3 regions of the Lysinibacillus sp. Bpr_S20 genome follow, and region 3 is predicted to be linked to each of the others. Evidence: riboswitches for the same ligand, from Rfam matches in the RefSeq annotation. Region 3 holds a riboswitch; each other region holds the start of a gene.
What was found. A riboswitch is a leader RNA that binds a small molecule or an ion and turns the genes downstream of it on or off. The one in region 3 is predicted to bind S-adenosylmethionine.

Region 1 (2,277 bases), on a different contig from region 3:
TAGAGAAATTAAAAAATGATGCCCCTGACGTAATCAAGGTCATCATTTTTTCTTTACATTTACTTCTGAGCTTACGCTACAAAAGACAAGTGCTGAAAGAAATTAAATATGATATTCAATCTCATCAACAAAATCCCATTCGTATGGTGTTTCTTGGTAAACGTAGTAATTCAACCAATTCGAGAATAATAAATGCGTATGGGCACGCCACGTATTAAGTGGTTCATTTACTGGATCGTCATTTGGGAAGTAATTCACCGGTACCTCAATATCTAATCCTTTCGCGACATCACGATTATACTCATCAGCTAACGTTGTCGCATCGTATTCTAGATGACCGGTAATCATGATATTTTTATTATCCTTAGATTGCACGATGAAAACGCCAGCATCTTCTGAATAAGACAGTAATCGTAAATCAGGATGGTTGCGGACTTCATCAATCGAAACAGATGTATAACGAGAATGTGGTGCCGTAAATAAATCACTAAAACCTCGTACTAAATCCACTGTTAAATCCGTAATGACATGAGAATAGACACCTGAACATTTAGAAGAAAGCTCAATTTTGCCGATACCATAATGATGATATAATGCCGCTTGTGCGCCCCAACATATATGTAGAACCGATGTTACGTTATGCTTTGACCAATCCATAATTTGTGAAATTTCCTGCCAATAGTTCACGTCTTCAAATGCCATTTTTTCTACTGGTGCACCCGTAATAATCATGCCGTCATAGCGGCGATGGCGAATTTGATTGAAAGTCGTATAAAATAACTGCAAATGTGATTTACTGACATTTTTCGATTCATGCGTAGCGGTATTTAAAAATGTAATATTCACTTGTAACGGTGTATTCCCCAATAAACGAAGTAATTGCAGCTCTGTTTTTTCTTTTTCTGGCATTAAGTTTAAAATTAAGATATTTAACGGCCGGATTTGTTGCGTTTTTGCTCTATCCTCTTCCATTACGAAGATTTTTTCCTCTCGTAAATGTTCTCCAGCTGGTAAGTTTTTTGGAATATTAATTGGCATCTTGCATTCCCCTCTCTTTTATTTCTCTCTGTTGAAATCAATTAGTGCAACGGGCACCCCGCAAACCTCAATAAGACTTAAAATTAAAAAATCCCTCTCATTCCATATGAGATAGAATGAGAAGGATTAAGTCCACGTTCACTCTTATCTCTCAAAGGATAATCCTTTGCTGGAATTAGCACCTTTCTAACTTTTGTTAGAGGTTGCTGAAGCGTCATCGGGCCAAATCCCTCAACTTCTCTTGATAAGATTATTTAATTAAAAAGAATTGTAACATGAACAATTAAGAATATCAATAATACATAGAATATTTCGTTATTAATCATGCATGTCATTATGGTATTTGTTTAACACTAATGTGAAAGTTATGTCTACATATTTTATGGTAAACAAGCTGTAATTATGTTAACATATACCTTTAGTAACAGAGAGGAACGTGAAAAGTTTGATTAAAATTGAATTCCCAAAACCAGATTTAGTAATTCGCCAACGCGAACAAGATTTAAAGCCAGGTGATGTACCAATCACTCCATACTTCGGTTTTATTGACTTCCATAAAATCACACGTGAAAAAGGCGGCATATTCTTATTCTACAATGAACAGAATGAATTATTATTTGTCGGTAAAGCACGTAAAATTCGCCAACGTATTAAAAAGCATTTTGAGGATAATGTGTCTCCGATGAAAAATCACCGTGATGAAGTTTTCAAAATTGAAGTGTATGAAGTAGATGATCCAATGGAACGTGAAATTTACGAAACATACGCGATCAATACATTCCGCGCTAAATACAATGTTGATAAAGTTTTTTATTAAAATAAAAAATACTTTTTAACAAAAAAGAATCTGCTCGTCATCTATGTAGCTTACTACACTGATGGCTTGCAGATTCTTTTTTTAATCTAAGAAAAAGGCTTTTCGTTCTTTAGTAATCCATTCCTCAAGTTCCTGATCATCGCGCTTTAATAGTCGATTGACCAGCACGTCATGCCATATATAATCCTCTAATAAGTAAATATGAACAGGATCATTTGTAATAAAGGCCATTTCTTGATTTGACGGTGAATGACCATAAATCATCTCTTGACTATCTACTGACAGGATAAACCAATGCGGTGTGGAGGTTTTCTTCGTATAGTTTGTAATACGATGCTGGTCTATGGAAGCAATATTTTCATCCACATACAATGAAATGCCATGAACCGGAATATGTTGAGAGACCTCTTGTATATCCTCTC
Region 2 (2,277 bases), on a different contig from region 3:
ATTTCTTCAGGTACATCTGGGCACATCCATCTACAAAACCCTTCTTCAGACACCTGATTATAACGTTCATAGTAAACTTCAAAACCATTTTTTATGTATGCACGAATATCCATCTTAACAACTCCTTTTGAAGAAGAATAATAAACCGTTGAACTGAGCCCCTTTTCGCTCAAGCTTTTCAAAGCGGTAGCCATTAACACCTAATGTCTCCGTTATACATAAGATAATGTATCAGCTATAGGATAGGAGGAAGTTAGTTGTATTACAATCCTTATCCATATTTTGTCTATCCTAATTATTATCCAACATGGGTAATGGCAAATCAACCAACTACTCAACAACCTTCTAGATATCTAGCAATGCCAACAAATAGAAGCCCATTTCCACCCATCAATACAAATAAGTTGAAGACTTCAGCGAAACGGATTAAGACTATTATGCAGCAGGCACAATTACTTACGGATAAAATTGATGAGTCAGAGCAATTTGCACATGATCTTATAGACGCAGCACAACAATCCAATAAAACAGAAGTTGAAAAGTTAATTGCGTCAACAGGCATTACAATAAAATTTGAAACAACCTATACACCAGATGGATTACGTATAATATTTACTGAGAGCAGTTGTTGTAAGCTAACATTATTGTTGGGTTGGTGAAGAGTTGGCCCCTTGAAGAGGGCCTCTTTTTTCGCAGAATGAATGCAAACTTTTAACCTTGTATCCCTATTGAACTTGTAAACAATAAAAAGATATGCTAAAGTGTTTGTAAGTTTTATTTCTGAAAATTCTTATATCGCATTTTCTTATCAAGAGAGACGGAGGGATTGGCCCTATGAAGTCTCAGCAACCAGCCTATAGGTATGGTGCTAATTCCAATTGGCAAAATTCGGCCTTGAAGATGAGAACACTTACTGCAGTTACTTTGCACAAGAGTCCTCTTCATGGAGGACTCTTTTTTACTTGCTATCAAGCAAAAGGTAGCACCCAAAATTTCAAAAGAAAGCGAGAGAATATTATGACAAACGAACTTTTACAAGCACTTCAACTATTGAAATCGAAAGAATGGGTAGATTTAACACATACATTTGGGCCAAATTCTCCTCATTTCTTTATGTTTGATGATGCAAAATTTGAAACATTATTTTCCCATGATGATGGGTTCTTTGCACAGCAATTCACGTTCCCTGGGCAATACGGCACACATATTGACCCACCTATCCATTTTGTGCGAGATACACGCTATTTAGAGGAATTGAAGCTAAAAGAACTAGTGCTACCACTCATCGTTATTGATAAATCGAAGGAAGCCGAAATGAATAACGATTACACGTTAAGTGTTCAAGATGTTCTTGATTTTGAAGCTGAGTATGGAGAAATTGAAGCAGGTACCTTTGTAGCCCTGCGTACCGATTGGAGTAAACGTTGGCCAGATAAAGAGTCTTTCAGCAACAAGGACGGTGATGGTCATAATCATATTCCTGGCTGGGGATTAGAAACGTTACAGTTTTTATTCAACGAGCGCAAAGTAAGTGCTATCGGTCACGAAACTTTTGATACGGATTCAGCAGCGGATTTTCGTACAAATGGTAAGTTAGACGGTGAATATTTTGTGCTTGAGCAAGATACTTACCAAATTGAACTGATGACCAATTTAGACAAGCTACCTCCAAAAGGCGCTGTTATTTTTAATATTGTACCAAAGCCTGAAAAAGCATCTGGATTCCCTGTCCGTTCATTTGCTATATTACCTTAAAATAGCAATAGGTATGATTCGATGAATATTGAATCATACCTATCTTACCTTTTATTTATTTCGGTGAATTCCTTCTTTTGAAAACTACATAAACGATCAACATCATTAATATGAATAATACTATAAGATAAATGCTGTAGCGAGATAAATATACCCCAACATAATGCCATTTCTCTCCCAGTACTTTACCTAAAGTAATAAACGTAAATGTCCATATAGTTGCTCCCGTATAGGCAAAGAAAGCAAATTTTTTATAAGGATAATTATTAATAGCTGCAATATATGCTGTAAGATGACGCACACCGGGAATAAAATATCCTATTAATAATAATCCCGGCCCTATTTTTGCAAATAACTGTTTAGTAAAATCAATTTTCTGCTCAGTAATATGAATTTTCGAACCATATTTTTGTAATAAAGGTAGTCCGAATCTATAGCCTATATAGTAGCTCAGGGTAATTCCTCCTACCGCACCTACAATAGCGCTGATTAAAGCGGGGATATGCGCGAGAGTTTCACGAT
Region 3 (2,277 bases):
TTAACTTTACCCCAGTCAATTTTATCCTTTGTGCTTTCTTCTTCTACCGTATATTTATCTTTAGGTGAACGACCAGTGTATTTGCCAGTTTCTGCACGAACTGCGCCATCTACTGTTAACATAGCTTCACCACGAGAAGTAGCTTTTTCAGCTAATTGTGGTACTGAAAGTTGAACATTAATGTTACCGCCGCTTAATAATTCCTTCAGTTCGTTTGCAATTTCTACTGAATTCATCGATTAAATACCATCCTTTTTTATAGTATTCCCTTGAGTCTGAGGGAGATTTTCTTAATTTCAAAAATAGTATAACACAATTGCTTAAATAATCTATACTAATTAAGAAATTATTTTTTAGATTTTATTACTTTTCAAGAAAACGACAAAAAGTATATTCATTCGTTTTGATCATGCTTTTTACCCTATATATATTAAGTGATCACACATTCACTTTCGACACAGCAAAATTGTGTTTAGAACATGAGGTTCGCACAGGATGTGAAGTAATTAGCGTGTTTTTAGTTGGAGCTTGTCTTCGACTGAAAAGGGGCTAAAATATCATATTCATCCACCACATGTTCTGTAGCTGATGCTCTGCGTTCGCTACAAAAAATGCTGTAAGGGGTTACACATATGTTAACACATGATGTGAGGTGGAGAGTAGGGATTATTTTGTTTAAATTTACAGCATAATCCAAATTAATTTCTTGATAAATCTCATAGTTTTTTTATATGAATACAAACAATTATGCCTCAGCAATTTTGCCAGGAATGTCTTTGTGCTTGCCTTAGGTGTTTTTTGCGCGAAAGCGTAGTGCAGACATAGCGGTAGTGCATAAGTGAAAAATATTTGACAATGTTCGACCTTTTACGTATTATGAGATATTGAACGGATACTCTTATCCCGAGCTGGTGGAGGGTCAGGCCCTGTGAAACCCGGCAACCTGCATGAACTATTTCACGACATGCGTTGGTGCCAACCTGATGCAAGGGGATACCCCTTGAACGATAAGAGTGAAAGGTTACGAAGTCATTATTCCTTTCCTCATGTTAAGTAAGCGTGAGAAAAGGATTTTTTTATTGTTAAAAACGAATTAAAGGTAAGTATATAGTCCTTTCCTTATTATAATGACGGATCTTTCGAAATCCTCGTGTTAAAAGCAGAGCTGTTTATTTGTGCGAAAGTGTAGCGACAGCAACAAATGTTTACTGTGCGAAAGCGAAGTGCAAACGTAGCGACAGCAACAACGGCTTGAGGGTTCAATTCCTTAGGAGTGAACTTGACATGGGTAATGAGTACCGTATTAATTCGCAAATATTATTTGTAAAAGTAATAGGAGGAAAACCAAATGACAAACCGTCGACTGTTTACATCAGAGAGTGTAACAGAAGGACATCCAGACAAAATTTGTGACCAAATCTCGGATGCCATTTTAGATGCTATTTTAGCAGAAGATCCAAACGCACGTGTAGCGTGTGAAACAACAGTAACAACAGGCTTAGCATTAGTATCAGGAGAAATTACTACTTCTACTTATGTAGATATAAAAGGCATAGTTCGTGATACTGTAGCCGAAATTGGTTATACACGTGGGAAATATGGCTTTGATGCAGAAAATCTAGCAGTACTTGTTGCGATCGGTGAGCAATCACCTGATATTGCTCAAGGTGTTGATCAAGCATTAGAGGCGCGTGAAGGCTCAATGACAGACGCTGACATTGAAGCAATTGGCGCTGGTGACCAAGGTTTAATGTTCGGTTATGCATGTAACGAAACGCCAGAGCTTATGCCATTGCCAATTAGTTTAGCCCATAAATTAGCTCGTCGTTTAACGGAAGTACGTAAGTCAGGTGAATTAGCATATTTACGTCCAGATGGAAAAACTCAAGTAACGGTTGAATATGATGAAAATAATGTACCAGTGCGCGTTGATACGATTGTCATTTCAACACAGCATGATGAAGAAGCTACGCTTGAGCAAATTCAAGCAGACTTAAAAGAATTTGTAATTGCTCCAGTTGTTCAAAAAGAATTACTAGATGCCGATACTAAATATTTCATCAACCCAACAGGTCGATTCGTCATTGGTGGTCCAAAAGGGGATGCTGGTCTAACTGGACGTAAAATCATCGTTGATACATACGGTGGCTATGCACGTCATGGTGGAGGTGCTTTCTCAGGTAAGGACGCAACTAAGGTTGACCGTTCAGCAGCATATGCAGCACGCTATGTGGCAAAAAATATCGTAGCAGCTGGTTTAGCAGATCGAGCTGAAGT

Region 1: another riboswitch for S-adenosylmethionine. It lies ahead of metA (homoserine O-acetyltransferase MetA); the one in region 3 lies ahead of metK (methionine adenosyltransferase).
Region 2: another riboswitch for S-adenosylmethionine. It lies ahead of MWJ95_RS15615 (cyclase family protein); the one in region 3 lies ahead of metK (methionine adenosyltransferase).

Annotation. Positions count from the first base shown of each region.
Region 1 covers NZ_JALNLQ010000005.1:252,184-254,460, reverse strand. Annotated here, with positions in the region: gene metA (homoserine O-acetyltransferase MetA) at 103-1,038, opposite strand; SAM riboswitch class I at 1,180-1,289, opposite strand; gene MWJ95_RS15040 (nucleotide excision repair endonuclease) at 1,484-1,855, shown strand; gene MWJ95_RS15035 (TrmB family transcriptional regulator) at 1,937-2,277, opposite strand, start outside.
Region 2 covers NZ_JALNLQ010000006.1:67,712-69,988, reverse strand. Annotated here, with positions in the region: gene MWJ95_RS15625 (SMI1/KNR4 family protein) at 1-113, opposite strand, end outside; gene MWJ95_RS15620 (YuzC family spore coat inner layer protein) at 258-659, shown strand; SAM riboswitch class I at 803-907, shown strand; gene MWJ95_RS15615 (cyclase family protein) at 1,018-1,755, shown strand; gene MWJ95_RS15610 (DedA family protein) at 1,811-2,277, opposite strand, start outside.
Region 3 covers NZ_JALNLQ010000004.1:22,889-25,165, forward strand. Annotated here, with positions in the region: gene pckA (phosphoenolpyruvate carboxykinase (ATP)) at 1-236, opposite strand, end outside; SAM riboswitch class I at 896-1,014, shown strand; gene metK (methionine adenosyltransferase) at 1,349-2,277, shown strand, end outside.